DNA from 2 places in the Shewanella carassii genome. Region 1 is predicted to be linked to the other one. Evidence: predicted binding sites of a transcription regulator. Region 1 holds the regulator's gene; the other holds the start of a gene.
The links. The regulator MetJ, encoded in region 1, represses methionine synthesis genes. The targets are predictions, from matches to a motif close to TAGACGTCTAGACGTCTA.
Positions count from the first base shown of each region.

Region 2: a site for MetJ is predicted at 7,563-7,580, ahead of metK (methionine adenosyltransferase). Genes of this name have one in related genera too.

Region 1 is NZ_AP024618.1:3,808,668-3,824,987, reverse strand. It holds gene nrfD (NrfD/PsrC family molybdoenzyme membrane anchor subunit) at 1-749, shown strand, start outside; gene K5621_RS17165 (conjugal transfer protein TraF) at 900-2,093, shown strand; gene K5621_RS17160 (sulfite exporter TauE/SafE family protein) at 2,101-2,844, opposite strand; gene metJ (met regulon transcriptional regulator MetJ) at 2,920-3,234, opposite strand; gene metB (cystathionine gamma-synthase) at 3,450-4,610, shown strand; gene K5621_RS17145 (bifunctional aspartate kinase/homoserine dehydrogenase II) at 4,627-7,020, shown strand; gene metF (methylenetetrahydrofolate reductase) at 8,587-9,477, shown strand; gene K5621_RS17135 (methyl-accepting chemotaxis protein) at 9,561-11,471, opposite strand; gene slyA (transcriptional regulator SlyA) at 11,680-12,144, shown strand; gene K5621_RS17125 (HlyD family secretion protein) at 12,158-13,216, shown strand; gene K5621_RS17120 (DUF2955 domain-containing protein) at 13,225-14,253, shown strand; gene K5621_RS17115 (c-type cytochrome) at 14,543-15,097, shown strand; gene K5621_RS17110 (c-type cytochrome) at 15,107-16,159, shown strand.
Region 2 is NZ_AP024618.1:3,459,081-3,475,400, forward strand. It holds gene K5621_RS15720 (aminotransferase-like domain-containing protein) at 13-1,428, shown strand; gene fba (class II fructose-bisphosphate aldolase) at 1,592-2,659, opposite strand; gene K5621_RS15730 (phosphoglycerate kinase) at 2,773-3,948, opposite strand; gene epd (erythrose-4-phosphate dehydrogenase) at 4,036-5,052, opposite strand; gene tkt (transketolase) at 5,184-7,178, opposite strand; gene metK (methionine adenosyltransferase) at 7,624-8,775, shown strand; gene K5621_RS15750 (dicarboxylate/amino acid:cation symporter) at 8,835-10,157, opposite strand; gene K5621_RS15755 (GNAT family N-acetyltransferase) at 10,426-10,875, shown strand; gene K5621_RS15760 (L-serine ammonia-lyase) at 10,878-12,242, opposite strand; gene K5621_RS15765 (aromatic amino acid transport family protein) at 12,258-13,571, opposite strand; gene K5621_RS15770 (acylase) at 13,988-16,320, opposite strand, start outside.

The sequences.
Region 1 (16,320 bases):
GTCTGGGGATGGTGTGTCTGGTGTTTGACCTGACCAAACCGTTCCACTTCTGGCTGATCCTGATCAACTACAACCTGACCTCCGTGATGTCCATCGGGGTGTTGGCGCTGCTGGCCTATATTCCGCTGACCTTTGCCTATGCGCTGGTCGTGCTGAAAGATGATCTCGGTAACTGGGGTTTGGGCTTCCTTAAAGGGATTGCAGAATCACTGACTGGCCTGCGCAAGACCATGGAAGTGCTGCTGTTCGTGCTGGCGATTGTCGTGGGGGCCTATACCGGCTTCCTGATCTCCGCCATGAATGCCTATCCCATGCTGAACACTGCCGTATTACCGGCGCTGTTCCTGGTGTCCGGCTTGTCGGCCGGTGCGGCCGCCAATGCGGTAGTGGCGCTGCTGCTGTTCAAGACAGACAAGCACTGCCCGCAGCTGGGACGGATGCATGGCCTGGAACTGCCCATAATGGCGACAGAAATTCTGTTCCTGTTCATGCTGTTCTGCGCGCTCTACTTCAAGGGCGGTGCCGCCGCCGCGGCGCTGGCATCATTGACAAGTGGCGTCTGGGCCAGTGTGTTCTGGATTGGAGTTGTGGGTATAGGTTTTGGGATCCCACTGCTTTCCATGTTGTTGCTACCGGCGAGTACCCGTCACACCAAGGGCGCCATGTTGGCGGTAGCCTGCTGCAGTCTGACCGGGGTGCTGGCACTTAGACACTTCATTCTCTATGCAGGTCAGAGCTATCTTGGTTAACAAGCACCTCTGAACCTGTTTTGCCTCAGCCCGTATCATTTGATACGGGCTTTTTTGTGTTTGATGTCATAGTTTCATCGAGATTTGGACTATCTTTAACCCAGATAACCGCTTGTGTCAGGTTATAGATAAAAACAAGAGGGTGATGAGATGAAACTGAGTCTGTTGACACTGCTTACCACGGGGCTTGCCAGTACGCTGACGCTGGCAGCGCAAGATGTTTATGAGGCCCGCTCCGATGCCATGGGCGGCGTTGCCGTGGCGGCCGGTAATCGTGAGGCGGCGGCCTTTTCCAATCCGGCGCTGCTGGCTTTGCCCTCGCGCCGCAGCAGTGACTTCAGTTTACTCATTCCTACCATAGGCGCCGATGGCGCCGATAAAGATCAGATGATCGATAAGTTTGACGCCCTGCAGGATAACTATGACGCTCTGGTCAATGCCATAGACGCCGCCGACACAGCGGCTATCGATGACTACCGAAAGCGCCTCAGTGGTGACTTGCAATCGCTGCAGGGCAATAGCGCCTACGTTAGTGCCGGTATCAATATGGCGTTGGTCATGCCCTCGGATGGTTTTAGCTATGCCTTTGTGTTCAAGAGTTATCTCGATGCTCTGGGGATAGCCGAAATCGCCGCTGCAGATATTGATACCCTGGATAATCTGGATCCCAATAACCCGCCGGAAATCCAAGATTTGACCTCCCAGGGGCGAGTGGTAGCCGGGGCGGTTTCCGAGCTCGGGGTTGCCGTGAGCTATCCGCTATCTATCGTCAACATGCCGGTGACAGTGGGAGTCACTCCCAAGCTGCAACGGCTGGATAGTTTCAACTATGCCGTCAGCGCCAATAACTTCGATGCCGATGACTTCAACGACGATGATTATCGTAGTGATGATTCAGGCTTTAACCTGGATCTTGGCCTGGCATTCCAGCCATTGGATGGTTTGGTTATCGGTGTCAGCGGTCGTAACCTCATCAAACGGGACTTAAGCAGCATAGAGGCCGGCGGCGTGCAGCTTACCTATCAGGTGAAACCTATGGTTACCGCCGGGGTGGCCTATGACTGGGCGGCTTTTTCGCTCAGCAGCGACTTGGATCTTACCGACAACGACAAGTTTGCCGAGCTTGAGGGCAGCCGCTATTGGCGTTTAGGCGGTGAATACCGGCCTACCGACTGGGTTGCTTTGCGGCTCGGTTATCGCCAGGATCTCAATGATCACAGCGCCGATCTCTACTCACTCGGGACAGGGTTCGCCATAGGCAACAGCTTCCGGCTGGATCTCACCGGTATGTTTGGCAGTGACGATGCCATAGGCGGAGTACTGCAAACCAGCTATCACTTCTAACAGCGATTTAACCGTTGATGAGCGCCAGGGTTGACTTGATAGTCAGCAACAGGGCGCTCAGGGTGCATAGCGCCAAGGTTAAGCTGCGGGTCTTCTCTTTATCCACCCGGCCCACCAAACGGCCAGCGACCAGAAAACCAATAAATACCGCAGGCAGCAGCAACAGCGATAGCCACAGATGCTTTAGGGTCAAGAGGCCAAAACAGCCGAGAATGATCAAGGCTATCAAGGAGCTGAAGATGAAGAAGGCCGACAGCGCTGCGCGGAACTGACTGGCATCCTTACCCGCCAGCAGCAGAGCCATAGGTGGTCCACCTATGGCCGCCACGGTACCGAAGATCCCGGAAAATACCCCGGCAATAAACAGGCTGAGGCGGTTGATCTTAATGCTGTATTTTCTGAAGCTGAGAAATACGGCCACGGCCACAATCAGGGCTATGGTCAAGCCCATAATCGGTTGCGGTGCCAGCAACAACAGGGTGGCACCAATCAGGCCGCCGGGGAGTCGTCCCAGCAAGGCATATTGCAAGCCGTTGAATTCCAGGTGGCCGCGTTCGCGTATCAAGGTCAACAGGGCGATAGAAAATCCCATCACAATCACAGGGACGGGAACCAGTTCCGGATCGACGATATACAGCAAAGGTGTGGCTACCACGGCCAGGCCAAAGCCTATCAGCGACTGGGTCAGGGCGCCGGTAAATATGATCAGGGATGCCAGCAACAGGGTGACGGGATCTATCAGTGACAGCATTCGCAAGCTCCCAAAAGAAAAGGATCGCGCAGCGATCCTTGTTCAACAATAAGATAATTCAGAGGAATAAGACACTTATTCCATGTCTTCCCATTCAATGCCCATGGCATCCATCATGCGTTTGGCTTCTTCCGGGATGCTGTCTGGTTTGTCTTTGGACAAATCCTCATCATTGGGCAGTGGCTGGCCGGTATAGGCATGCAGGAAGGCTTCGCACAACAGTTCGCTGTTTGTGGCGTGCCGCAGGTTGTTTACCTGGCGCCGGGTGCGCTCATCGGTCAATACTTTCAGTACCTTCAACGGAATAGAGACAGTGATTTTTTTCACTTGCTCATTCTTCTTGCCGTGTTCGGCATAAGGGCTGATGTATTCGCCATTCCATTCAGTCATTGATTCACCTGTGATCTCACTAATTCGCAGCAGATTTTAAACCCTTACAGGATACAGTCAAATGATTGCCTGCAAAATCTGTGCAATATGAACAGAAATCCATACATTTGGACGTCCAAACGTCTTGATGCCTATTGACGGCTGGATAGTCATTGGTTAGATTTAGACGTCCAGACATCTTTATGGTGTCGAACCTCAGCATTCAGGAGTCGATTATGACAGAGCGGCGATTAGCAACCACAGCGGTCCGGCAGGGCATCGAATCAGACAGCCAGCACGGGGCCGTGGTGCCACCCATCTATCTGTCGACCAACTATGCCTTTGAGGGGCACACTCAGCCAAGAGCCTTTGATTACAGCCGCTCGGGTAATCCTACCCGCTCCATTCTGGGGGATGCCTTGGGGGAGCTGGAACAGGGTTGCAGTGCGGCAATTACAGCGACCGGCATGGCGGCCATTACTCTGGTGGTCAACCTGCTGGGGCCGGATGACCTCTTGTTGGTGCCCCATGACTGTTATGGCGGTAGCTATAGGTTGTTCACCCATCTGGCCGCCAAGGGCCAGTTTCGTTTGCAGGTTTTGGATCAAACCGACCCGCAAGCACTCGCCGCTGCCCTGGCGCAAAAGCCGCGCATGGTGTGGCTCGAGACGCCATCTAATCCGCTGCTGCGGGTTGTGGATATCACCGCCATTGCCGAGGCGGCCCACCAGCAGGGGGCATTGGTGGTGGCCGACAACACCTTTTTATCGCCGGCGCTGCAACAGCCTTTACTGTTGGGGGCCGACATAGTGGTGCACTCGACCACTAAATACATCAATGGCCACAGCGATGTGGTGGGCGGCGCCGTGATTGCCAAAGATCCCGAACTGGCAGAGCAGCTGCACTGGTGGTCCAACACGCTTGGGCTGAGCGGTGGCGCCTTCGATAGCTACTTGACCCTGCGAGGCCTGCGTACTCTGGCGCTGAGGATCCGCGAGCATCAGGCCAATGCCGAGCGCATAGTGGCGCTGCTGAGCCAGAGCCCGGTGGTAGACAAAGTTTATTATCCGGGGCTTAAGAGTCACCCTGGTCATGAGATTGCCGCCAGGCAGCAGAGTGGCTTTGGCGCTATGCTGAGTTTTGAACTCAAGGGCGATGAGACGCAGGTGGTTGCCTTCCTCGGCGCGCTCAGGCTGTTTTCCGTGGCCGAGAGCCTGGGAGGGGTTGAGAGCCTGGTGGCCGTGCCCGCCACCATGACCCACAGAGCCATGACGAGTGAGGCTCGCGCCGAAGCCGGTATTAAAGATACGCTTATTCGCTTGTCTGTGGGCATAGAAGATAGCCGGGATCTGCTAGACGATATCGCCGCCGGATTGGCGGCAGCCGCAAACTGTTGAATTGAAGGAGCTTGAGATGGCACGTTGTCACCTACATAAGTTTGGCGGTTCCAGTCTCGCCGATGCCGATTGCTACCGACGGGTCGCCCATATTTTGCTGACCCATGGTCATGCCGATGATCTTGTAGTGGTTTCCGCCGCCGGCAAGAGTACTAATTTTCTCTATAAACTGTTGAACCTGAAGGAGTCGGGCGCTCTGTGGCAGGAGGAGCTACAGGAGCTTGTCGGCTATCAGCAAAATCTGATTGAACAGCTGCTGGGCAATGAACAGGCACGTCAACTGCGGGAGCGTCTGTCTACAGATAAGGCGCAACTGGCCAGTTTATTGTCTTTGCCTGAACTCAGCGAATACCAATGCAATCAGGTGGTGGGTTTCGGTGAACGCTGGTCGGCCAGACTGATGGCGGCGCTGCTGCGGGAGTCTGGTGTCGCCGCTTCCCATGTGGATGCCCGCAGCTTGTTGATTGCCGATGAGGGCGCAGTACCCAGGATTCGCCTCGATGAGTCCCGCGAAAGGGTGCAGCGGCTGCTGGCCGAGCATCCCGATGAGCGTCTGGTGATCACCGGCTTTATCTGCGCCAATAGCCAAGGCGAAACTCTGCTGCTCGGTCGCAACGGCTCCGACTTCAGTGCCACCCTGATAGCCAGCCTGGCCGATATCGACAGGGTGACCATTTGGACAGATGTCGAAGGGGTGTTCAATGCCGATCCCAACAAGATTGCCGATGCCAGGTTGCTGAGCAGTATGTCGCTGGCTGAGGCCGACCGCCTGGCGCGGCTCGGCTCCCCGGTACTGCATTGCCGTACCCTGCAGCCTTTGTTTGATACCGAGGTCAGCCTGGCGGTGCGTTCGAGCTACGCCTCGCATACCGACTTTACCCTGATAGCCCCCAAGAGTGATGCTGCAAGCGCCCCTGTGGTGACCAATCTCAATCAGGTGTCCCTCTTGAGCCTGGAGTTCAATGGCACCCAGGCTCAGACGCTTGATGCGCTCAATGAGGCGGGTTTGAACCCGCTGGCTTACTGGTCTCAGGGACAACACAAACTGGAGCTGGCCTTTACTCCCGAATTATCCCGCCAAGTCTGGCAGTTACTGGAAGCGCAGACATCCGAGCTCAAAATTCAAAGCATTACCGAGGACAGAGAGCTTGGGCTGGTGGCGCTGGTAAGCAGTGGCGCCGGCAGTTATCGCCGCAGCTTTGCCCGCTTGCTGAGCCGTGAAGCGCGGCCTCTGTATCAGGACCAACTCAGCCTGGTCACCCTGGTGCCTAAATCGCAGGTGAACCTGCTGACCCAGAAGGTGCACAGGCGCTGCGCCGGCCCCCGCAAACGCATAGGCGTTATTCTGCTGGGGGTGGGTAACATAGGCGAAGCCTGGGTGGAACTATTTAGCCGAGCCCGCGACGGCCTCAAACGTGAGCTGGAAGCCAGTGTTGAACTCCTGGGCTTGGCGAGTTCGAGCCGTGCCTGGATCTGCAATGAAGGGATCGTTGGGGAAGACTGGCAGGCAAGGTTTGAAGCCGAAGCCACCCCTTGGCAGTATGAACATCTGTTCGAACAGCTTGCGTTGCTGCAAGCCGATGAACTGGTGGCGCTGGATATCAGTGCCAGCGCCGGACTGACACTGCAGTATCCTGAGTTCTTTGCCCGTGGCATTCATATGGTCAGTGCCAACAAGTTGGCCGGCTCTGGGCCATTGCCTTTCTACCGCGAGCTGAAACAGCAGTTGGGTAACCGCCGACTGTTCTGGCGTTACAACGCCAGTTGCGGCGCCGGGCTGCCGGTGCAGCACGCGCTCAATGATTTGCACAACAGCGGCGACAGGGTAGAGGCTGTCGGCGGTATCTTCTCCGGCACGCTCTGCTGGCTGTTTGAGCATTTCGATGGCATCAAACCTTTCTCCGAGCTGGTGTTGCAGGCCAAAGAGCTGGGGATTACTGAGCCAGATCCCAGGGACGATCTTTCCGGGCGTGACATGCAGCGTAAGCTGTTGATTTTGGCTCGTGAAATAGGTTTGGAACTAGAGCTTGAGGATATTCGCTTAAGCTCTCTGGTGCCTGAGGCGCTGGCCGATATTCCGCTAGATGAGTTTTTGCAGCGGATCCCCGAATTGGATGCCACTCTCGCGCAGCAGTTTGCCGCCGCGGCCGAGCAAAACAAGGTGCTGCGCTATGTGGCTTCACTGGAGCAGCAAGATGGTCGGGTTAACGCCGAAGTCTCTCTGCAGTGGGTCGAGCGTCAACATCCATACGCCAATCTGACCCCGGGAGATAATGTGTTTGTCATCCGCTCGGCCTTCTACCAGGGTAATCCGCTGATCATTCGCGGCCCAGGTGCAGGTAGGGAAGTGACTGCCGCGGCAGTACAGTCGGATCTGGTGCAGATCTGTCGCGATCTGCTGCAGGAGTAGGGTTGGTATTGGCGTCATATTTGAAGCCGGTGGGCTTCTGGCTAGGAAAAGCCTGTGTGAGTGGCCGTTCTCGGACGTCCTGTCCTTCACGGTATTCGGGCTTTCAGCCTATCCGCACCGCAGGTGATGGGCTTGCGGTTTAGCTGGAAGCTGAGATCAAGTTTATTGGTGAGTTTTGGCTTAAAGCCATGCTAGCCGCTGTGCCAGCGGTCTAAAGTCGTGGAGCAAGTGCATCCATGCACAAGGGCCAGTTCGCCATCCCTGGCTCTCGCTCGTAGCCAGTCGCTATGCGACACTCGCCGCCCCACACCCGAGGAAAGGGGGCTGTATCGACTCGCCCCCTTTCCAAACCCCCAGCGACCCGCGACGCAGCGGACAACCCCTTGTGCTTATGATGCCAATTCGCTATCGCGCCAGACGCTCAGAGTCACATCCATGTGACTCTGGCCCTGCTCAACATCCTGTTTCGCGCTCGTTAGCTCGTCGCTAGGCGACACTCGCCCCTGATTCGACTGGCGCTGCTTCGGCATCCATGCCTCGCTACGCGATTGTCATCAACGCCCTGCGGCCGCTTCGAGCGGGAGTCGGTGTAATTCTGTGAAAATGGAGTAGCTTGAAATATTTGAGCGATTTGCAGACATACGCCTATTTTCCAGGCACAGGCGGGACTGTGACCTTCCGAGCCAGGGATGGCGAGGCAGAGCTTACAGGGATGTACTCGCAGCGAGTCACAGGATCGCCTGTGCATAAGCCTGCGGCAGGCAATGAGTAACATCCGTCGCCGGAAGCTCGGCCAATACTAACTTAGATACTCTTAGTTGGAAGCTATGATAGCCGCTGTACCAGCGGCCTAAAGTCGTGGTGTAAATGCCTCCATGCACAAGGGCCAGTTCGCCATCCCTGGCTCTCGCTCGTTAGCTTGTCGCTAGACGACACTCGCCGCCCCACACCCGACCAAGAAGGGATCAACAGCAATCCCCTCTTGGATCTCCCTTGCCGCCCCACACGGTGTCGAAAGCCTCTTGGCCTAATGGCGCAAATAACTACCGCTTCAGACGCTCAGAGTCACATCCATGTGACTCTTATCCAGCTCAACATCCTGTCTCGCGCTCGTGAGCTCGTCGCTAGGCGACACTCGCCCCTGATTCGACTGTCGCTGCTTCGGCATCCAAATCCTTCCATGGATAAAGGCCAGCTCGCCTTCCTTGGCTCGCGCTCATAAGCACACTCGCCACCGGCGAGCATTCGCCCTCAGCCACGTTATTTGCGCCAACGGCTTTCGGCGACACCGAGGGGGAATCGGTGCAACTCTGTTAGTCCTGAGCAGCTTGAAATATTTGAGCGATTTGCAGACATACGCCTATTTTCCAGTCACAGGATCACCTGTGCGAAAGCTCTCCCAGGTGCAAAACTGAGGCTTTGCAGAAACACTCATTAGTGGCTTTTATACCGATTAAGATAAATACACCTTTGAAGCCATCTTTGGGCTTGACTTCAATGATAGTTTCTCTAGTATGTGGACATGTAGACGTCCAAACGTCCAGATAGACAGTTGAGGGAGTTTCAATGGCTTTTCATCACGCACAACATGCGCACTCGCTGAACCAGAGTTTGTCCGAGCTCAACGGCGACATTAATGTTTCTTTCGAGTTCTTTCCGCCCTCAACGCCTGAGATGGAAACCTTATTGTGGAACTCAATTCAGCGCCTGGAGCCACTGAATCCCAAGTTTGTTTCTGTCACCTATGGTGCCAACTCAGGAGTGCGGGATCGCACTCACAGCGTGATCGAGCGGATCCAGCAGGAAACCGAGCTGGTGGCGGCGCCGCACCTGACGCTGGTAGATGCCAGTGATGAAGAGTTACTGGAGTTGGCGCGTCACTACTGGAACAGCGGTATTCGTAACATAGTGGCGCTGCGAGGCGATCTGCCGGAAGGCAGCCCCAAGCCGACACGTTTTGCCTCTGATCTGGTGCGTTTGCTGCGCTCGGTCGCCGACTTTGATATTTCGGTGGCCGCCTATCCAGAGGTGCATCCGGATGCGGCCAATGCCCAGGCCGACCTTATCAACCTGAAGCGCAAGATTGAGGCCGGTGCCAGCCGTGCCATCACCCAGTTTTTCTTCGATGTGGAGTCTTATCTCAGGTTCCGCGACCGTTGTGTGGCCGCCGGCATTGATGTGGAAATTGTTCCCGGAATATTGCCTGTGGGCAACTTCAACCAGCTTAAGCGTTTCGCCGCCATGACCAATGTGTCTTTGCCGGGATGGTTGCATAGCCAGTTTGAAGGCTTGGATAACGACCCCGCAACCCGGGCGCTGGTGGGGGCCAACGTGGCCATCGACATGGTCAAGGTACTTTCCCGTGAAGGGGTGAAAGACTTCCACTTCTATACCCTGAACCGTGCCGAGCTCACCTATGCCATCTGTCATACGCTGGGAGTACGCCCCGGCAAGTGAAGGCCTTTGATAACGGCTAAGCGGATAAAAACGAAGCCCACCATTTTGGTGGGCTTGTCTTTAGTGTGTTTTTAGTGAAAGGGTTAGACCTTGAATTGGCCAATCAGCTGTTTGAGGCGTACCGACAGCTGCGCCAGCTCTTCACCGGCAACGGCTATCTGGGCTGCACTTTCACTGCCCTGAGCCACACCATCATTGATATTGGTAAGGTTACGATTGATCTCGGCCGAGACGGCGCACTGCTCATTGGCGGCGCTGGCTATCTGGATATTCATCTGGGTAATGGCAGAAACGGCATCTCTGATCTGATCCAATGCCGTTCCGGCGCCCCGGACCTCGGTCATGCAATCCGCAGTGGTATTGTTGCTTTGTTGCATGACGACAACGGCGGATTTGGCTCCCTGTTGCAAGGTTTCGATCATCTGCTGAATCTCGGTTGTCGATGTCTGTGTGCGGCTCGCTAGAGTGCGCACTTCATCGGCGACAACGGCAAAACCTCGTCCCTGCTCTCCGGCTCTAGCCGCTTCAATGGCGGCATTGAGAGCCAGTAAGTTGGTCTGATCGGCTATGTTGCGGATGACCTCCAATACAGAATCGATGGACTGAGTATCCCGCTCTAATTGATCTATCGCTTCGGTTGCTCTCTGCGTTTCTGCAACCAAGCCTTCCATCATATTGATCACTCTTTCTACCAAGCGATTGCCTGCATCTGTGGCTTCATCTGCAGATTCTGCAGAGTCGGCGGCAACGGTAGCATTTTGGGCGACTTCCTGAACCGTGGCAGCCATTTCATTCATGGCAGTGGCCACTTGTTCGGTTTCTCTTTGCTGTTGCTCGGCGCTGTGACGGCTGTTATTGGTAATACCAGACATCTCTTCGGCCGAGGTCGCCAATGAGTCTGTAGCGTCAGCGACTTGCTGCATTGTTTGGTGAATTTTACCGACAAATAGGTTGAATGCCCGTGCCAGATCGGCGATCTCATCTTTGCTGTTGATCTCAATGCGCTTGGTGAGGTCACCTTCTCCTTGAGCAATATCCTCCATGGCGCGGGCAGTTTGCGCTATGGGGCGGGTGATGCTGCGGGCGATAAAGAAGGCGATGATCACTCCTACGAATAGCGCTATGCCCCCCAGAGTCATCAGGGTGACTTTGATTTGCCATAGCTTGGCTTCTGAGTGAGTCCGGTCCATGGCGAGAGCCAAGACACCAATCGCTTGGCCTGAGAAATCTTTTACGGAATGGAGATAGAGTACGTTACTGACTCCACCCAGTTCGATATTGGATTTATTTGTGGTCCCCTGCAGGACTTGATTCATTAAGTTGGCGTTGTTGAAGACTTCTGTATTGAAGGTTCCACCAAATTGTTTGTAGCCGCTTCCATCCGGAATTAACAAGGCGATGTCGGCTTGATAGTTCTTTTTGAAAGTGTCGAAGAAGGGTTGACCAAAGGACATACCGAATTCAACTGAGCCTATATGCTGCCCCTGAAAACTCATGGGGGACAGGCCGCGGATCCCCAATCCGGCCACACCTTTTTCTAGACCCTTCATGGCTTGTTTGCGCTGATTGGTTGCTACTACGGTTTGGCGGAAGCTTGAGAGGTCATCGCCAAACTTTTCCGGTTTGTGAACCCTTAAAAATGAGGTCGCACTAGGCTTGTGGAACTGAAATTGTTGTACGGAATAGTTTTCTTTGAGTGGCTTAAAGACTTGTTGGCTGCGGTTATTCAGCGCCTCACGATCACCATAAGCAAAATCTTGCTGCATCTCAGGTGTATGAGCGACCTGGGTTGCCAGCGCTTCGGCCAGTTTCCCAGAGGAATCTATCTCTGCATTGGCTATTTGGTAGAGATCATGTAGCTCTCTTTGTTCGGAATCGTTTATCAGTTGACTGAATTCCGATTGTACCAAGGGCATGATGAAGCTCATCATGGCGATCAAGAGTAACGAGATCCCCAGTATGATTCGAGTTCCTATTTTCAGTTGTGAAAACACTTCGGCCTCCAGGCTAAGTCACAGGGTTCGAGAAGAAATTATATGGCCGCCATTATTAAGCAGTTGCGACACATAACAAACTTTTGTCGTTAACTAACTATTTTTCCCCGGCTTTCTCTGAACGAATTTATCCGACTCTCACTCAGGTGTTTACTTGATTTTTTGAACTGCTAAAATACTTAGCCTGCTAACCAATAAGCCAATCAAGATGAACAGATATATAGAACAGCTGACCGAGACTTCTCTGGGAGAGCGCTTGGGGCGTTTACACCGCTTATGGCGCATGGTCGCCGACAATGAATTGGCGCCTTTGGGGCTGACCCATCCTCGCTGGACCGCGCTGTGGAAGCTGAGACGAATGGGCGATCACATCAGTCAAAAACAGTTGGCCGAGTCGCTGGAAATTGAATTGCCTTCTTTGATGCGGACCCTGGGTCAACTGGAGCAGCAAGGGCTAATCTCCCGTCACAGCTGCGAGCATGACAAAAGGGCGCGCATCGTGTCCATGACCGCTGAAGGTGAAGAAGTCATTCGCTCCATGGAAGCCAGGATCATCCAGGTACGGGCCAAGTTGTTGGCAGGCATAGATCCGGATGAGCTAACCCATTTTGAAGCCGTGATCACCAGGATTTGCGATAACGCCCAACATCAGCTGCAGCAAGAGCAAGCGTAATGAGAGAGACTTTATGACGCCAGATCAACAATTTGCCAGACTCGTTAAAATTTCCATGGCAGGCTTTGTGCTGGTCTTCGCCTATTTTATGTTGGCGGATTTGGAGATGCCGCTGACGCCGCAAGCGATGGCGACCCGCACTGTAGTCAAGGTAGCGCCCCAAGTGAGCGGCCCGGTGCAATCTGTGGCCGTGGCCAATAATCAACATGTAGAGGCCGGGCAGTTACTCTTCGCCATCGACCCGGCTCCTTTTGAGCTCGCGCTGGAGCAAGCCAAATTGGCGCTGGAGCAGGCGGTGCAGGATAACGCCGAGCTGGATGCCGCCATTGAGGCCGCCGCCGCCGAGGTCAGCGCCAATGAGGCCATGTTGCAACAGAAACTACGTGAGGCCAAGCGCCTGGATGCCCTCTATGCCAGCAATGGAGTGTCACGCCAGCTCAAGGATCAGGCTGATACCGATGCCAGCTCGGCGCTAGCCAAGTTGGCCGCTTCTAAGGCGCAGTTGGCTAAACTCAAGGTTTCCCGCGGAACAGCCGGGACAGAGAACCTCAAGTTGCGCCAGGCCCGCAGCCGTTTGGCTCAAGCAGAATTGGATCTGAGTTACACCAAGGTGCTGGCAGAGAACGAAGGCATAGTGACCAATCTGCAACTGGCCAGTGGCAGTATGGCCAACAAGGGCCAACCCGTATTGGCCTTGGTGTCCGAACCATTGGATATCATCGCCGATTTTCGTGAGAAAACTCTCAGGGGCGTGGAGCAGGGCACTGAGGCCTGGGTAGCGTTCGATGCCGAGCCAGGCAGACTCTACCCTGCCAGGGTAAGCAGCCGTGATGCCGGGGTTAGCGCCGGACAATTCGATGCCAACGGCATGTTGGCGACGCCGACCGAGTCGGATCGTTGGGTGCGGGATGCTCAGCGTCTGCGGCTGCATCTTGAACTCCTGGGAGAAGAGCACCCGATGCTGGCAGCCGGTTCCCGAGCCACAGTTCAGTTGCTGCCGGACAATAGTTTCTATCGTTTCATGGCTAAGCTGCAGATCAAGGCCGTTAGTTTGCTGCACTACATCTATTGAGGTGGCCGATGATCCTGCGTCACCACCCCTTGACTCAGAATGAGTTGCGCCAGTGCCTGCGCATAGCCACCGGCGCCAGCCTCGGCTTTCTGATCTGTAAGCTGATGAATTGGAACTATGGGGTGTTTTATACCGTCACCCCCATGCTGTTGCTGGGACTGGTACCAGTGATGAACGGCCATGCGGCGCGGCAGTTATTGGCCGCGGCAGTTGTCTGTGGGGTTGAGGTGGGCATCATAGGCGGTTTGTTTGGCAGCCATCCGGCACTGATGACCTTGATTGTCTTCGTGCTGTTTCTATATCGCTTTGCCTGCATGTCCCGCGGCGCCCTGTTTCTGTTTGGTGCCAACGGGGTGATCAGCCTCAGCATCATGCTGCATTTTGCCAGTTATCCGGATACCGATCTTAACGATCTCATCTTCGGTAATTTTTGGGCCAGTGTACTGTCAGTGCTGATTGCTTATCTGATGACAGTGCTGATCCCGGATGTTGAACCTCGCGGCGCCTATGTGCCCGGACCCAAACAGCCCCACAGAATGCGCCATGAAGCGCTGATGGGGGCCAGCGTTGCCACTCTTTCCTTCTTGATATTCCAGGCCTTCGATCTGCGCGATTCCATGTCGGCGCAGGCTACCACTCTGCTGTTGCTGTTTCCCATGCATTGGAACGGTGCCCTCGACTATGCCCGTAAACGGGCGATGGGCACAGTGCTCGGGGTGGCATATGGTATGGCGGTGCAGTTGTTGCTGTATGACTGGTCCGGTGTGCTCTTGTTGGTCGTGCCTATGCTCTGGCTCGGGACTCTGCTGTTTGCCCTGGCCCATGTCAAAGAGGCCAGTGGCTCGGCGGTGGGCTTTGGTGCCATGACCACCCTAGGGATACTGTTCGGTCAGTATTTGGCACCGGGTAATGATTTGATCTTCAGCGCTCTCTACCGCGTGAGCAGTATTCTGGTGGCCATAGTTGGCACCTTGTTGGCCTGTTATCTGTTGCACCATTTACTCAACAGTTTTAAGGCGACGCATTTTGGTGAATAGCGATTCGTAAACGATAATCGTTATCCAATATATTGTTAGCAAAGGGTTTTTTATAAAATCAAAATCGTAAGCAAATATTTCAAAGTTGGACTCATGTCGATGCTGTAAACCTTATGGCATAGGGATTGTGCCAAGGCGCCATGATTTTTTGATATTTATCGCAAACTTCTCATATATGTGATTTGGATCTATGCTGTTCGCCATTACTCATAATGGGGGATAACAGATGAAATCAATCACGCTCGCCGCTGGTGGCCTGCTGCTGTTGGCTCAGTCCATAGGGACAGCCATGGCAACAGAACCGACTATGCCACCACAGGCTGCGCTTTGTGGCAGTTGCCACGGCCCTCAGGGACAGGGCATTGAGCCACTGGGCCCGAGACTCGCCGGACTCTCAAGCCAGTATATTCAACAACAGATCAAGCTGTTCCAGGCCGGAACCCGCCAAAACGCCACCATGATGCCTATGGCCATGACCCTGCAGGGAGATGAGGTTATCGGTCAGGTAGCGGATTACTTCGCGGCCCAGAGTGTCGCTGAAGTTAAACCTCAGCTCAGAGGTGAGCAGGTGGTATTTGCCGATCCGACTGAAAAACTGGTGTACCAGGGTGACTGGACCCGGAACCTACCCGCTTGTGTAACATGCCATGGCCCGTCAGGCCTGGGGGGCGGCACTTTTCCAAGGCTTGCCGGTCAGCAAGCCAGTTACATCAAGACTCAACTGCACGCCTGGCAGGATGGCAGCCGTAAAGGCGATGTCGATGGCATGATGGAGCATGTTGCCAAACAGCTCAACAGCGCCGAAATCGACGCCATCGCCAGTTATTTTGCCAATCTCAAGTAAGGACGCAGCATGAAAAAATCTACTCTGTTTATCATGGGTGCTGTGGCCGCAATGACAGCTCAGGCCCAGGCCGAGAATCTGCCCGATCGCCAGGCGCAACTGCCATCATCACCCAAGGTACAAGGGCAGGAATATCTGATCCCCAGACCACTGGATGCGATTCCGGCCGGCGCCTTTGGTGATAAGGTGCGTCAGGGCTATCAGTTGTTCGTCAATACTCAGCAACTGCGCGATAAATACGTCGGCAATGAGCTGAACTGTGTCAACTGCCATATGGATGCCGGCCGTAAGCCCAACGCTTCTCCTATCTGGGGCGCTTATTTTGCTTATCCTGCCTATCGGAAGAAGAACGACAAGGTCAACAGCTTCGAAGAGCGTATTCAGGGCTGTTTCACCTACTCAATGAACGGCAAGGCGCCTGAAAGCGGCAGCCCTGAGTTGGTAGCCTTGTCTGCCTATGCCTATTGGCTTGGGGTTGGTGGCTTGATGGATCAATACGGTGTCAAAGGCGAAGTGCCTGAACTGGCCGATGCCGAGCTTATCAAGGGCGGCAAACGGGAAGACTTCCCCATCCCTGAAGCCATTAAGCAGCAGTTGACGGTAGAGCAACGCGCCAATCTGCCGGGCCGGGGTTACCCTTCAATACCCAAACCTGAATTGGCTTATGATCCGGCCCGCGGTGAGCAGGTTTATCAGGCTCATTGCCAGGCATGTCATGGCGCCGATGGCCAAGGTCAGGCGATAGCCGGTGTGTATGCCTTGCCACCGCTTTGGGGGCCGCAGAGTTTTAACTGGGGCGCCGGAATGCACAGGGTCAACACGGCGGCCTTCTTTATCCACGAGAATATGCCACTGGGCAAGAGTATGCAGCTGACCACTCAACAAGCCTGGGATGTGGCCGCCTATATCAACGCCCATGAACGTCCTCAGGATCCCCGCTTCAAGGGGAATCTTGAGGAAACCCAAGGCAAGTATCACAAGCATGCCGGTTACTATGGTAAAGAGGTAAAGGGTACCTTGCTGGGCAAAGAGGCTTATCCCATCTTCCCCAAGAAGTCGTAAGGCAAGAGCCTTAATCTATTCGGCGCGCCACTAGGCGCGCTTTTTTTGTTTGGAAGTACAGGGTTGGGAACTTGACTCTGTGGCTTTAGCCCGAGGGCTGGTAATTGACTGACTGAAGCCATGAAAAAGTAAAAGGCCGGTCTCAGGGGGAGGACCGGCCT
Region 2 (16,320 bases), 350 kb from region 1:
GCAGAGTAAACCATGGCCAAATATGAAACCCTGATCCAGCAATTGAGGCAGCAGATACAGAGCGGTGTCTGGCAGGTGGGTGACCGCTTACCTTCACTCAGGGAGCAGACTCAGCAGAGCCAGATGAGTTTGATGACAGTGATGCATGCCTATCAGGTGTTGGAGAGCCAGGGCTGGATAATATCCCGCCCCCGCTCAGGTTACTTTGTCGCCCCGAAAGTGGCTGCCCCCAAGCCTCAAGGTCTGCACCAGTCCAGTGCTGTGACCCGCGCCGAGTCGGTGGATATCAACGCCTTTATCTTTGAGGTGTTGCAGGCCAGTCGCGATCCGGGGATCACGGGGTTTGGCTCCGCCTACCCGGATCCCGGGCTGTCGCCCCACAAACAGTTGAACCGGGCCTTGATTTCAAGCGCCAAGACCCTGGATTCCGCCAGCGCTCTGGACAATCTGCCTCCCGGTAACCCGGCGCTCAGGCATATCATAGCCCAGCGCTACGCGGCGCAGGGAATGAGCATCTCGCCGGATGAAATAGTGATCACCGCAGGGGCACTGGAGGCATTGAACCTGAGCCTGCAGGCGGTCACCCGTCCCGGGGATTGGGTGGTGATAGAAAACCCCGCCTTCTACGGCGCCCTGCAGTCGCTGGAGCGCCTCGGCCTCAAGGCGCTCGCCATTCGCACCCATCCCCAGGAAGGGATAGATCTGCAGTCTCTGGCCCAAGCGCTGCAAACTCACAGGGTCAAGGCCTGCTGGTTGATGACCAACTTTCAAAATCCCCTTGGCTGCAGTATGAGCGATGACAAGAAGCGTCGTTTGCTGAAACTCTTGCAGGAACACGACTGCTTTTTGATTGAAGACGATGTCTACAGTGAACTCTATTTCGGCAAGGAGAAGCCCCTGCCGGCCAAGGCCTTCGACCCGAACAACAGAACCCTGCACTGCGGCTCCTTCTCCAAGTCTCTGGTGGGCGGTTTTCGCGTCGGTTGGGTGGCCGCCGGCAAGATGGCGCTCAGTATTCAAAAACTGCAACTGATGAGCACCCTGGCCACCAGCACCCCGGTGCAATTGGCACTGGCTCATTACCTGTCGACCCGCAGTTATGAGACCCACCTGCGACAATTGAGGCGCACCCTGGAGCAGCGAAAATTCGCCACCTGGCAGGCATTGAAGAACCGCTTACCCGACAGTGTCAGAGTGCATTTTGGCGATGGCGGCTATTTTCTCTGGGTAGAGTTACCCGAGGAGCGGGACACCACAGAGCTCTATCGCCAGGCACTCTGGCAAGGAATAAGCCTGGCGCCGGGACAGATGTTCTCGGCGCACCGGGAGTTCAGCCACTGTTTTCGCATCAACGCCTCACTGCCTGGCGGGCCAAAGTTGGAGCAATCAATCGCCAGCCTAGCCAAGCTTATCAAAAAGGCGTTGTGATGACTCAAGAGCCATCCGGATAACACTCCGCCAACCTCAGCCCTATCACCCAAGTGTGTCGTAACAGCCAAGGCGCAACAACTAGCACCCACCTCAGATTTACACTCTGGAAGCTAAAAGTAAAAAAGCCCGCGAATGCGGGCTTTCAATACAGAGAACGGGATTACAGATTGATCTGTGGGTCCAGTTCGCCGGTCTGATAACGCTTGTACATGGCCTGCAGTGACAGCGGCTTGATCTTGGAGCCCATACCGGCACAACCGAAGGCTTCGTAGCGCACGGTACAGATGTCGGCCATGGCTTCCATGGAGGCCTTGAGGAATTTGCGTGGATCAAACTCAGTTGGGTTTTCGGCCAGGAACTTACGTACCGCACCGGTAGATGCCAGACGCAAATCTGTGTCGATGTTAACCTTACGTACACCGTGCTTGATGCCTTCAACAATCTCTTCCAGCGGCACGCCGTAAGTTTCAGGGATCGCGCCACCATACTGGTTGATGATCTGCAGCCACTCCTGAGGTACAGAAGAAGAGCCGTGCATGACCAGGTGAGTGTTGGGGATACGGGCGTGGATCTCTTTGATGCGGTCGATACGCAGCACATCGCCGGTAGGCTTGCGGCTGAACTTGTAAGCACCGTGGCTGGTACCTATGGCGATGGCCAGGGCATCCACATGAGTGTCGGCCACGAAGCGGGCGGCTTCTTCTGGGCTGGTCAGCATCTGCTCGTGGCTCAGAGTGCCTTCGGCACCGATACCGTCTTCTTCACCGGCCATACCGGTTTCCAGGCTACCCAGACAACCGATTTCACCTTCAACAGAAACACCACAGGCGTGGGCGAACGCCACTGTCTTGCGGGTAACATCGACGTTGTACTCATAAGAGGCAGGAGTCTTGCCGTCAGACATCAAGGAGCCGTCCATCATCACAGAGCTCATGCCGAGCTGGATGGAACGCTGACACACGTCAGGGTGGGTACCGTGATCCTGGTGAATACACACAGGGATATCCGGATACTGCTCGAGGGCCGCAGCCATAAGATACTTGAGGAATTGAGGACGGGCATACTTACGGGCACCGGCTGAAGCCTGCACAATCACAGGGCTGTCAGTGGCTTCGGCGGCCTGCATGATGGCACGCATCTGCTCCAAGTTGTTGACGTTGAACGCCGGGACACCGTATCCATGTTCGGCGGCGTGGTCCAGCATTTGGCGTAGGGAAATAAGGGCCATTTTTTACTCCAGTAATAGGGTGAATTGCTTCACCGAGGTCGCTATCGCTTGGATTTAACTTGATGCTCCCGGCAAAGCCGGGAGCGGTTTCTTTATAATTCTTTTGACTTTGCTCAGTTACCGCGGGCCTTGAGCATGGCCACTGCCGGTAACTCTTTACCTTCGAGGAACTCGAGGAAGGCGCCGCCGCCGGTAGAGATGTATGACACCTTGTCGGCAATGCCGTATTTATCCACGGCGGCAAGAGTATCACCACCACCTGCGATGGAGAAGGCCGGTGACTCGGCGATCGCCTGAGCGATACGCTTGGTGCCTTCGCCGAACTGATCGAACTCGAACACCCCAACAGGGCCGTTCCAGACTATGGTACCGGCTTGTTGCAGGATAGCTGCCAGGGCTTCGGCGCTGTCCGGGCCTATGTCGAAGATCATCTCATCGTCGGCAACCTCGGCCACTGGCTTCAAGGTAGCCACGGCTGCAGGGCTGAACTCCTTGCCAACCACCACATCGGTAGGCACAGGGATATCACCGCCACGGCTCTGGGCATTGGCCACCAGGCGCTTGGCTTCATCGATAAGGTCGGCTTCATAGAGCGACTTGCCCACAGGATGGCCGGCGGCGGCAATAAAGGTGTTGGCGATACCACCACCCACCACCAGTTGATCCACTATGCCGGACAGAGACTCAAGCACTGTCAGCTTGGTCGACACCTTGGATCCACCGACAATCGCCACCAAGGGACGCGCCGGGTTATCCATCGCCTTACCCAGGGCATCCAGCTCTGCCGCCAGCAATGGGCCGGCGCAGGCTATCGGGGCAAACATGCCGACTCCGTGAGTCGAGGCCTGGGCGCGATGAGCGGTACCGAAGGCATCCATCACATAGACATCACACAGGGCTGCCAGCTGCTTAGAAAGCGCCTCGTCGTTTTTCTTCTCACCCTTGTTGAAGCGGACGTTTTCAAACACCACCACTTCGCCTTGGGCAACTTCGACGCCATCCAGATAGTCTTTTTCCAGACGCACCGGGCAGTCCAGCGCCTTGGCCAGATAATCCACCACAGGCTTGAGGGAAAACTCCTCATTGTATTCGCCTTCGGTTGGTCGTCCCAGGTGGGACATCACCATCACGGCGGCCCCTTTTTCCAGTGCCAACTTGATGGTGGGCAGTGACGCCCGCAGACGCGCATCGCTGGTGACGACACCATCGGCCACCGGCACGTTGAGATCTTCACGGATCAGCACGCGCTTACCCTGAAGATCCAGCTCTGACATCTTGATAATTGCCATTTTTACGCTTCCTTCTTAATCAAAAACAAATCTGTTTCACTAAGGGCGGCAGCTTCCCTGCCCCCTGGAATAATCTGTTGCAGTCTCTCAGGCGCTGCGGGCCTTGATCATCGCCAATGCCGTATCCAACATGCGGTTGGCAAAGCCCCATTCGTTGTCGCACCAAAGCAACAGCTTCACCAGTTGGCCATCACTGACCCGGGTCTGGGTACCATCGACCACGCTGGAGCGCGGATCATGATTAAAATCGCATGATACCAGAGGCTCATCAGTATAGCCCAGAATCCCCTCGAGCCTGCCATGGGTCGCCTGTTCCAGCACCTGGTTTACCTTGGCAATATCCACTCTGTCGTTGAGGGTCACAGACACATCGATGGCGGTGACATTAATAGTGGGCACCCGTACAGAGATAGCCTCAAACTTATCCTTCATCTGCGGCAAGATACGCTCTATGCCGCGGGCCAGCTTGGTATCGACCGGAATAATCGATTGCCCGGCGGCGCGGGTTCGGCGCAGATCGTCGTGATAGGCATCTATCACCTGTTGATCATTCATCGCCGAGTGGATAGTGGTAATGGCACCGCTCTTGACCCCGAAATGCCGATCCAGCACATCGATGACAGGGACAATACAGTTGGTGGTACAGGATGCGTTGGACACCACAGTGTGCTCGGCGGCCAACAGTTCCTGGTTGACACCATAGACTATGGTGGCGTCAACATCCGCCGAAGAGGGGTGACTTATCAATACCTGGCGGGCACCGGCCTGGATATGAGCCTCGCAGCTCTGTCTATCAGACAGGGCGCCGGTGGCTTCGAACACTAAGTCGATATCCAGCTCGCCCCAGGGCAGTTTGTCCGCCTCCGGCTCGGCCAACAGTCTGATGCTATCGTCACCCAGTTGCATCATGCCATCGGCAAGGCTCGCGCGGCTATGGAAGCGACCATGGGTGGTGTCATAGTTGGTGAGGTGGACTATGGCCTCGGGCTTGGCCAGTTCATTGATGGCAACGATCTGAATTTGCTGCCTTTTACCCGATTCGTATAAGGCACGGAGAATTGAACGGCCGATGCGGCCATAACCATTGATTGCGACTCTGATCATGGAGATCCTGTTCCTCTAATGAGGGATGCTGATTGGGTAGCGGCCTGCCTTCCCGACAGGCCGTTGCACTTCCTGTGCGGCATTCCATTACCTGGTTGCCGCACAGTCATTTCCAATCAGGCAGGCGCGGCTCAGGCGAGCAGAGCCTTACCGGCTTCAACTACTTTATCGACAGTGAAACCGAACATCTCAAACAACTGATTGGCAGGCGCCGACTCACCGAAAGTCGTCATGCCAATAATGCGGCCATTCAGGCCGACATACTTATACCAGTAATCGGCAATGCCCGCTTCCACGGCCAGTCGTTTTGTGACATTGGCTGGCAGTACGGCTTCTTTATAAGCCGCGTCCTGCTGGTCAAATACGTCGGTAGATGGCATGGAAACCACACGCACCTTGGCGCCTGTGGCGGCCAGCTCAGCCTGGGCCTTAACCGCCAACTCGACTTCGCTGCCGGTGGCAATGATGATCAGCTCGGGCGCGCCTTCGCAATCCACCAGCACATAACCGCCCTTGGCCACATCATTCAGTTGCTCGGCGCTGCGTGGCATCTGGGTCAGGTTCTGACGCGAGAAGATCAGCGAAGTTGGGCCGTCTTTGCGCTCAATGGCGTATTTCCAGGCGATAGCAGATTCTACCTGGTCACATGGGCGCCAGGTGCTCATGTTGGGAGTCATACGCAAAGAGGCAATCTGCTCAACCGGCTGGTGAGTCGGGCCGTCTTCACCCAGCCCAATGGAGTCGTGGGTATAGACTTGAATATTCTGCACCTTCATCAGCGCAGCCATGCGCATGGCGTTGCGGGCGTATTCCATAAACATCAGGAAGGTGGCGCCGTAAGGTACAAACCCGCCGTGCAGGGCAATACCGTTGATGATGGCGGTCATACCAAACTCACGCACACCATAGTGCAGGTAGTTGCCGCTGGCATCTTCGGCCGAAATAGGCTTGGAACCTGAGTACATGGTCAAGTTGGAAGGCGCCAGGTCGGCACTGCCCCCTAAGAATTCCGGCAGCATTTTACCGAAGGCTTCCAGTGCATTTTGCGAGGCCTTGCGGGAAGCGATATTGGCAGGGTTAGCCTGCAGCTGCTCTATGTAGGCTTTGGCATCGGCGTCAAAGTTGGCAGGCAGTTCACCGTTGAGGCGACGCTTGAGCTCGGCGGCCAGCGCAGGGTGAGCGGCTTCATAGGCGGCGAACTTGTCGTTCCAGCTGCTTTCGGCGGCCTTACCGGCTTCCTTGGCATCCCAGGCAGCATAAATTTCAGATGGGATCACGAATGGGTCGTGCTTCCAGCCCAGGAATTCACGGGTGGCGGCAATTTCAGCATCACCCAGTGGCGCACCGTGGCAATCATGAGAACCGGACTTGTTGGGAGAACCGTAACCTATTACGGTCTTGCAGCAGATCAGCGATGGACGCGGATCAGCCTTGGCGGCTTCAATGGCGGCGTTAATAGCTTGTGGGTCGTGACCATCGACACCGGCAACCACGTGCCAGCCATAGGCTTCAAAGCGCTTGGGAGTATCATCGCTGAACCAACCTTCAACATGACCATCGATGGAGATACCGTTGTCATCCCAGAAGGCGATCAGTTTGCCAAGACCCAGAGTACCGGCCAGAGAACAGGCCTCATGGGAGATACCTTCCATCAGACAGCCGTCACCCATGAAGACATAAGTGTGGTGATCGACAATATCGTGACCTTCGCGGTTAAACTGAGCCGCCAGAGTCTTTTCTGCAATCGCCATCCCCACGGCATTGGTGATGCCTTGACCCAGAGGCCCTGTGGTGGTTTCGATGCCAGGGGCATAACCATATTCAGGGTGGCCCGGAGTACGAGAGTGCAGCTGACGGAACTGCTTGAGATCGTCAATGCCCAAATCATAACCGCTCAGATGCAGTAATGAGTAATGCAGCATGGACCCATGGCCGTTTGACAGCACAAAGCGGTCGCGGTCGGCCCATTGAGGGTTCACAGGGTTGTGCTTGAGGTGATCCCGCCACAGGACTTCGGCAATATCAGCCATCCCCATGGGAGCCCCAGGGTGGCCGGAATTGGCCTTTTGGACTGCGTCCATACTTAAAACACGGATAGCGTTAGCGAGTTCTTTACGGGAAGACATGCTCTCTCCTGCTTATTTCTTAGAGGTCTTGGGCAAAATGGAGCCATATTTTCCCCCACCGGGCAGAAGGACGCAAATAAAATTCACCCTCTCGGGTCGTCATTGATATCGACAAGCTCACCTACTGCCTACGCTTACACAACAAAGGCAAAACACCCACCCAACAAAGTGAACGGTAATCAGGCTCAAAAACAACTTTCACTTCAGGCATGGGATCTATATCGCAGACAAAAAACACTGAAACCGCGACAAATTTAACCTTCATATTTCAGCAAAATAGCTGAAAACAGTGAAAAAAGGTTTTAGTTGTTCACGCCCATTCCTGCGTCTTGGCGCACAAATATTTGCGACAAGGGGTGTTATCCAGGTTGAATTCAACTAAAATGGCCGTCTAGATGTAGATGCTTCTACACGTTTGAATTCCAAAGACGAGATTTTCCGAATTATGGCAAAACACTTGTTTACCTCTGAGTCGGTCTCAGAAGGACATCCAGATAAAATCGCCGATCAGATTTCTGATGCGGTACTCGACGCGATTCTGGCTCAGGATCCCAAGGCCCGTGTAGCCTGTGAAACCCTGGTCAAGACTGGCATGGTACTGGTGGCCGGTGAAGTCACCACCTCCGCCTGGGTTGATATTGAAGAGCTGACCCGTAAAACCGTTCGCGATATTGGTTATACCCACTCAGATATGGGTTTTGATGCCGACAGCTGTGCGGTACTGAACGCCATCGGCAAGCAGTCCCCCGATATCAATCAGGGTGTAGACCGCGCCGATCCCAAAGAGCAGGGTGCCGGTGACCAGGGTCTGATGTTTGGTTACGCCAGCAATGAGACTGACGTGCTGATGCCGGCTCCTATCACTTACGCTCACCAGTTGGTTAAGCGCCAGTCAGAAGTACGCAAGAGCGGCGCTCTGCCTTGGCTGCGTCCCGATGCCAAGTCTCAGGTGACTTTCGCCTACGAAGACAACAAGATTGTCGGTATCGATGCCGTGGTACTTTCTACCCAGCATTGCGACAGCGTCAGTCAGGCGGATCTGGTAGAAGGCGTGATGGAAACCATCATCAAGCCGGTACTGCCTGCTCAGTGGCTGAACAAGGACACCAAGTACTTCATCAACCCAACCGGCCGTTTCGTTATCGGTGGCCCTATGGGTGACTGTGGTTTGACCGGTCGCAAGATCATCGTTGATACCTACGGCGGCATGGCCCGTCACGGTGGTGGCGCCTTCTCAGGTAAAGACCCATCCAAGGTTGACCGTAGCGCCGCTTACGCTGCCCGTTACGTTGCCAAGAACATAGTTGCTGCCGGTCTGGCCGACCGCTGTGAAATCCAGGTGTCTTACGCCATTGGTGTGGCCGAACCGACTTCCATCAGTGTGGAAACCTTCGGTACCGGCAAAGTCTCGCAAGAGCTGCTGATCCAATTGGTTCGTCAGCACTTCGATCTGCGCCCATACGGCCTGACCGAGATGCTGGATCTGGCGCGCCCCATCTATCAAGGCACTGCCGCTTATGGTCACTTCGGCCGTGACGAGTTCCCATGGGAACAAACCAACAAGGCTGAAGCGCTACGCGCAGATGCAGGTCTATAATAGATTCTGCCAACCTAAAAAAACCGCCGAAAGGCGGTTTTTTTATGACTTATACGAACTCAGCTCTCAAGCTTTTTTCCATCTGAGGCTGCATTCTGCTCTGCAATTAAGGCACTCTGTGCCATGTCTGCATTGTAGTGCTCAATATCCAGTTCATCTTCTGATTTGGCGATCACAGTGGTAGCCACTAAGTCGCCAGAGACGTTAACCACGGTGCGGGCCATATCCAGAATACGGTCAATACCGGCAATAATCGCCACCCCTTCCAGCGGCAAACCAACGGTAGTCAGCACCAGAGTCAACATCACCAAACCGGCGCCGGGCACACCCGCAGTACCTATGGAAGCCAGTGTCGCGGTCAGAATAATAGTGATGTAGTCCACCCAGGTGAGGTCTATGCCAAAGGCTTGTGCCACAAACAGCGCGGTCACACCTTGATAGAGAGCTGTACCATCCATGTTGATGGTAGTACCCAGTGGCAACACAAAACTGGAGATCTTCTTATTCACCCCCAAGTATTCACTGGCACACTTCATACTGGCCGGCAGACTACCGGCTGAGCTTGAGGTGGTGAAGGCAACCGCCATCGCATTACTGATCCCCTTGAAGAACTGCAACGGATTGAGGCGAGCAAACACACTCAATATCAAACTGTAGAAACCGACAATATGCAGGAAACAACCGACATAAACAGCCACAATCACCTTAATGAGTGGCAACAGCATCTCCATGCCATACTCACCGGCGACCCAAGCCATTAAGCCAAACACCCCATAAGGCGCCAACTTCATCACCATATCGGTCAGCTTGTACATGGCTTCTGCCAGGCTCTCGAATACCCGAATGGCCGGTTTACCATGCTCACCAATCAACACCAAGGCAACCCCCAGTGCTACGGCAAATACGATCACCTGCAATATCTGCCCTTCAGCCAAGGCCGATACTGGGTTAGTCGGTACTATATTGATCAGGGTTTCCATCACTGACGGGGTTTGGGCCGCCTTTTCAGTACCTACCTCTGGGGTCATATTCAGCCCGGATCCGGGACGGATCACAGAGCCGACCACCAGCCCCAAGCTGATAGCGATAGATGTGGTACCCAGATAGAAGGCAAAGGATTTAAAACCTATCCGTCCCATCTTGGCAGTATCCTGCATTGAGGTCACGCCCACTATCAATGAGCAGAATACCAATGGCACTATCAACATCTTGATAGTGTTGACAAATAGAGTCCCGATAGGTTTGAGGTTACTGGCCTGTTCTCCAAGCCATAACCCAACCAGGATCCCCAGCACCATACCGATAAGAATTTGCAACCACAGGGGCACAGCCATCCAGCGTGACCATTGACGGCCAACGAATGAAGGTTCGTGTTTTGACATGTGTAAACCTTGATATTTGAAAAAGAGAGGGGCCATATCCTTGGCGGATGGCCGAGATCAGACATCAAGGCCGGTGCGCGATTTTAGCACAGGGGGTACCCCTTAGAGATGATCTACATCACGCTGCCTGGCTCTCATCATAGCCGGCAACCTAAATAGCCATGTTCAAAATCATCGTACTTTGCGCCCGGATAAGACTGCTGATAAATTGTGCCCCGCCCCACAAACAATCCAGGGGCAAAAGCAAATAGAACACAAAGGAATAATTATGCTAATAAGAAAAGGTACCCCAAGAGACGCCGAGGCCCTGGTGGCCTTCAACCAAGCGATGGCACAGGAAACCGAAGGACTGTCACTGGACAGCAACACCCTGAGCCGTGGCGTCAGCACTCTATTGGAAAACCCCGCCAAAGGTTTTTATCTGGTGGCGGAGATCGGTGGAGAGATTGCAGGCTCCTTGATGGTTACCTATGAATGGAGTGACTGGCGCGCCGCCGACTACTTCTGGATCCAGAGTGTCTATATCAAACCCGAGCACAGACGCAAGGGGATCTACCGCGCCCTGTATCAGGAGGTCAAAGCGCTGGCAGAGCGCCAAGGGGGCGCCGCCAGCTTCAGGCTCTATGTCGAGCAGGAAAACGCTCGCGCCCAGCAAACTTACCAATCACTGGGCATGAGTCAGAGCCATTACTTGATGTATGAAGAAAAGCCCGCCTGAGTTCAGGCGCAGATACTGGTAACCTTAATGGCCAGGCCACCCTGACTGGTTTCCCGGTACTTGGCGCTCATGTCCTTGCCGGTTTCATACATGGTGGCTATCACCTTATCCAGGCTGACTCTGGGTTCACAGTTACGTCGCAGCGCCATTCGGGCCGAGTTAACCGCCTTCACGGCGGCAATGGCGTTACGCTCAATACAGGGCACCTGAACCTGCCCGGCGACAGGATCGCAAGTAAGCCCCAGATTGTGCTCCATGCCGATTTCGGCCGCCATACACACCTGGGCTGGGCTGGCTCCCATCAGCTCGGCCAAACCGGCCGCCGCCATGGAGCAGGCAACCCCGACCTCCCCCTGACACCCTACTTCGGCGCCCGAGATAGAGGCATTACGCTTGTAAAGCCCACCTATGGCCGCGGCGGTCAGCAAGAAGCGACTGTACTCCTTCTGCCCCAAAGGACGAATAAACTTGTCAAAATAGGCCATCACGGCCGGAATAATCCCGGCCGCTCCATTGGTCGGCGAAGTCACTACCCGGCCACCGGCCGCATTTTCTTCACTGACCGCCAAAGCAAACAGGTTCACCCAATCGACTATGACCATAGGATCGCTGGAAAGGCGCTCTCCGGTTTGCAATTGTCGCAACAGTGCCGGTGCCCGCCTTGGCACTCTCAAAGGCCCGGCCAGAATCCCTTCGGTATGACATCCCTTGTCGATGGCTTGCTTCATTGTGTGCCAGATATTACCAAGACCACGGTAGATGCGCTCCTCCGGAGCCAATGCCTTTTCATTGGCCAGCATCAAGGCACTGATACTCATGCCATGTTCGCGGCACAGTGACAGTAACTCTTCGGCATCGGTAAAGGGATAAGGTACGCTCTGCTCACTCGCAACTTGTTTGCCAAAGTCGGCCTCTTCCACCACAAAACCACCGCCGATGGAATAGTAGGTCTTGCTGCTCAATACCAACTCACCGGCCCAGGCGGTGAGCCGCATGGCATTTTCATGCAGCGGCAGGGTCTCACTGTGAAACTGCACGGCATCGGCCGGAAAGGCCACCTTGTGCCCGTGTCCGAGCACGAGTTCACCACAGGTCTGCACCTGTTGGATAAATGTCGGAATCGCATCTATATCCACAGTCTCCGGACTATTGCCCGCCAACCCCATGATGATGGCGATATCGGTATGGTGGCCCTTGCCTGTCAATGACAGAGAACCGTAAACATCGACACTTACCCGGGTCAGTCGACTCAAACGTCCTTCAAGATGCAACTGCTCGACAAAATCCCGCGCCGCCTTCATAGGGCCTACGGTATGGGAGCTGGAAGGGCCCACACCTATCTTGAAAATATCAAAGGTACTGAACATGCTCACCTCAGTAGCTTAGCCTTGGAAGAAGGAGTAAAAAATGGCGGTCATAGACATCAAACCGGCCACGATCACAAAGATGTTGCTCAAGCGACCGCGATAGGCCTTGAGTGCCGGTACTTTGTAAACGGCATACATAGGCATCAGATAGAGAATGGCCGCAATCACTGGGCCGCCCAGAGCTTCAATCATCGTCAGGATACTGGGGTTGGCAATCGCCGCGCCCCAAACGGTCAGGAACATAAACAGCTGAATACCGCGATTCAGTCCCTTGTCGCTGCAACGCTCTCGAACAAATGGCAACTGTTTGGAGGCAATTCCCTTCAATCCTTCAGTGGCTCCGAGATAGTGGCCGAAGAAAGAGGATACTATGGCCACAAACGCAACAACCGGCCCCACATAGCTGATAAATACACTGTCATGGATATTGGCCAGGTAAGACAAAATCGGCAGGTTGGATGCCTTGGCTTGTGCCAGTTGTGCCGGACTCATGGCCAGAACACAAGAAAACACAAACAACATCACAAACCCCAGCAGCATCATGGCAGTATTGCGCAAGATCATATCGGCCTTCTTGGCCGCATTGGCACCATGTTCCCGCTTTAGCGATACCGCAAACTGGGAAATAGCCGGAGAATGGTTAAAGGAGAAGATCAACACAGGGATGGTGACCCAAACAATACCGAGAAACTCTCCGGCCGATGGAACTTGCATCAAGGCATCCATCTTCCAATCGGGAATGAGATAGAGCGACATAAACAGCAAGATGCCGACCAGAGGATAGACCAGGAATTGAGTCACTTTGAGCATCAACCGCTCACCGGCTACCATCACGGCCATCATACCGGCAATCAAAGCCCCGGACAGTAACCAACGCGGTAAGGATGCCATCCCCAATTGATGCACCATAAAACTGTCAACCGTATTGGTGATACTCACGCCATAGATCAACACAATCGGATAGATGGCCAAAAAATAGAGCCAGGTAATGGCGCGACCGGCACCAACACCGAAGTACTCCTCGACCACTTGAGTGATATCACTGCCTTCAATCTTCGAGGCACAGACAAAGCGAGACAAGCCCCGGTGAGACAGATAAGTCATAGGACCTATCAAAATGGTCAGCAACAACAGCGGCCAAAAACCACCGAGACCGGCATTCATAGGTAAAAACAGGATCCCGGCGCCCACGGCTGTGCCAAATAAACTCAGCATCCAGGTGGTGTCCTGGGCCGTCCAGGGCAGCGAGCGGGAAACTTGCACCTTGTCCGTAACAGTGGGGGTCAGTACAGCGTCTTGAACCTGCGTACCTGTGATCTCTTGTTGCATAAGGATTACCTTAACTTCGGCTGAAATTGGCGGCAAGCATAGCCAATCACCCGGCAAAGAAATTGATCTGAACCGCTATTCGCACCACAGAACTTGGGCTCTACGTCATAACTGGGATCCAGATCGGCCTTTAGCTGTAATAAAATTTCAATTCAGCAACAAATTAATTTCAGCCTGTAAAACCGCGGAAACACAGGTGCTACCTTGAATCTCAATCGATAAAGCCCAAGCACAGAGGAGAAAACCGGCAGCCGTGACCGCCGACACACTCAAAAGATAAATGAGACAAAGCACAGCAAACCCGGAATAAAATCCGCCAATGATCACAATCAAAATTGTAATTTTATTAACAGCCTGGCAGCAGACAAAAATGCCGCTCATCAAGATGAGCGGCATTGAAGCAGAATGAATAGTGCTTAACGCTCGAGCGTCAGTTCCATCTTGGATACGGTTGCCGCATCAATATCCGCTTCTTTGAACAGCAAGGGGCGGAAACGTTTCTCACTGGAGTAGAGCGCGGTCTGATCGGCAAACTCGGGACGCAGAATATTGCTGGTCTCTGAGTAGGTCAGTATCCCTCTCGCCTCCGGGCCCTCATCGGTAAAGCTCACCGCCATCATCCAGCTGGAGCCATAACGAATCTGATAGCCCTTGGCGCTCAGACCGGAATCCAGCGCTTTGCCGCTCAGTACATCGGTTGCCGGAGCGTAAGAGTGCTGCGGGATCAGCGTATCGTCACCACTGGTCTTGGTGGAAAATACGTTGAAACCACCCTCGGCATGATGACTGCCAGGCCAGGGCAAACGCACGCCACTGGCGCTGCCATCCGGCAATGAACGCTCGACAAACTGCACACTGCCAAGGGGCGCATCGACGGCAAAACCGGCCGCTTCCAGGTTGAGCGCGGCATGCGCCAGCGCAGTGAGCGCCGAACCGTCAGAACTCAGTCCTGTGGGAGTGGTCGCCGGCTGCAGATAATCAAAGCCTTGGGTCAACATGGTTTTGTCATTGAACAGGTGGGCGAATTCCCGAAGCAAAGCGCCGCCTTTACTGTCGTTGTCCTGATGACCATTCCAGGCCTTGAGCGCCGCGCAGGCAGCACTGATATCCTTGGCAAGGGTACCGACCATTACAGGTTCACTGCCCTTTGCCTCACACTGGGCAATCAGATCATCCAAAACCATTTCGGCCAGATAGCTGCGGTTGTTGAGCACTGCCGCCTCCAGTTCATCCAGGTTGAACTTGCCATCACTACCGGCGGCATCACCAAGCAGCTTGAGACCCATACGGGTTCTCATGCTCAGTTGGCCACGCTCCGGGCCATACATGGGGGAGAAATACTCCAGCGGCTCGGCCGGGTTGGTAGACCAGAAGGAGTTATTGGAGTTTTGCACAAAGTCTGTGCGTTCCAACTTGGGCGCCCGCTCGAAAGGCGTGGGGCCATCGAAGGCGAACAGTGAGGTATTGCCCGGCAATATAGTAAAGCCCGCCTGCGCCTTGGCCGCCTTGATCTCAGGGGAAGTCTTCAGCAATACCACAGCCGCCTCGGATAATCCCGGCACGGTAGAGTCATCGATATAGAAGGCGTTACCTTCCCTGTCGGCATACATAGTGTTATTGAAGATCATGCCGTCATAGTCTTTAAATGCCTGCACAAACTCCTGTTTGTTGGCGGCCATGTTCATCGCCAGCCAGTGATCCACGGGATCCACGGTCGCCATATTGGCATCCTGCAACATAAAGGCCTGGCCATCGTCCCAGCCAAAAGGTGCCTGGGTGACAGGCGCTTCGACTATAGGTCCCTTGGGCGTGGTATAGATATCTTTTTCGGCTACCAGCATACCCGCCGGACCGGCATTGACCAGCACCTGCACAGTTTCCTTGCTGATAGGCATAGGCTCACCGTCAAACAGATACTGCATTCGGTCGCCGGAAACCAGCTCCAGGTTATAGACCACAAAATGTTCGGCGGTGGAGAAGGTATGGGTCCAAGCGAGATCTTTGTTGAAACCAATATTGATTGGGCCCGGCATGCCGACCAGAGAGCCGCCCATCACATCCAAGTGTCCGGGAATGGTGGCATGGGACTGCCAGAACCTCAGGTTACCCGTATGCGGGAAGTGCGGGTTCCCCAGCACCATGCCCTTGCCGTTTTCCGTCTTGTCTTTGCCAAGGCCCCAGCCGTTGGAGCCCAGTTCACCCGGGTTGGTCTCCGGGGTGGCAATATTGGCGGCTCTGGCAATCAGCTTGCTGTTAATGTCATTGACAAAAGCGGTCTGGGCGGCAGAGGCCGGAGCCGGGCCGACTATTCGCGGCAAATATTCATCACCATCACCCGGATTGGCGTAAAAGATCAGATCCAGGAAGTTGGCCGCTCCCGGCAACAGGGCAATTGAAAACAGGTAGGTCACCACATCTTCAGCTTCAATAGGCTTGACCCAGGGTTGCCCGGCACAGAAGGGCTCGGCCTGTTGCTTGCCTTCGGCCACATCGCTCAAATACCGGTTATAGCCGGCGACAAACCCGCTGATCAGTGCCCGGGAGTTTTCGCTGAATTCAGGCCATTTGGCCTCGGCCTGAGCTCTGACCTTGAGCGCCTTGTAGGCAAAGTCGGAGATCAGGTTACCATTGTCTTCCCGGGCCGGGATCCCTGTGGTGAAGTCCAGGCTGGCATGGGGGCCGAAATACATGGAACGCTCTGAGTTGGCCTTAACAAAACCGTCGGCCAGGATGCACAGATTGTCCTGCG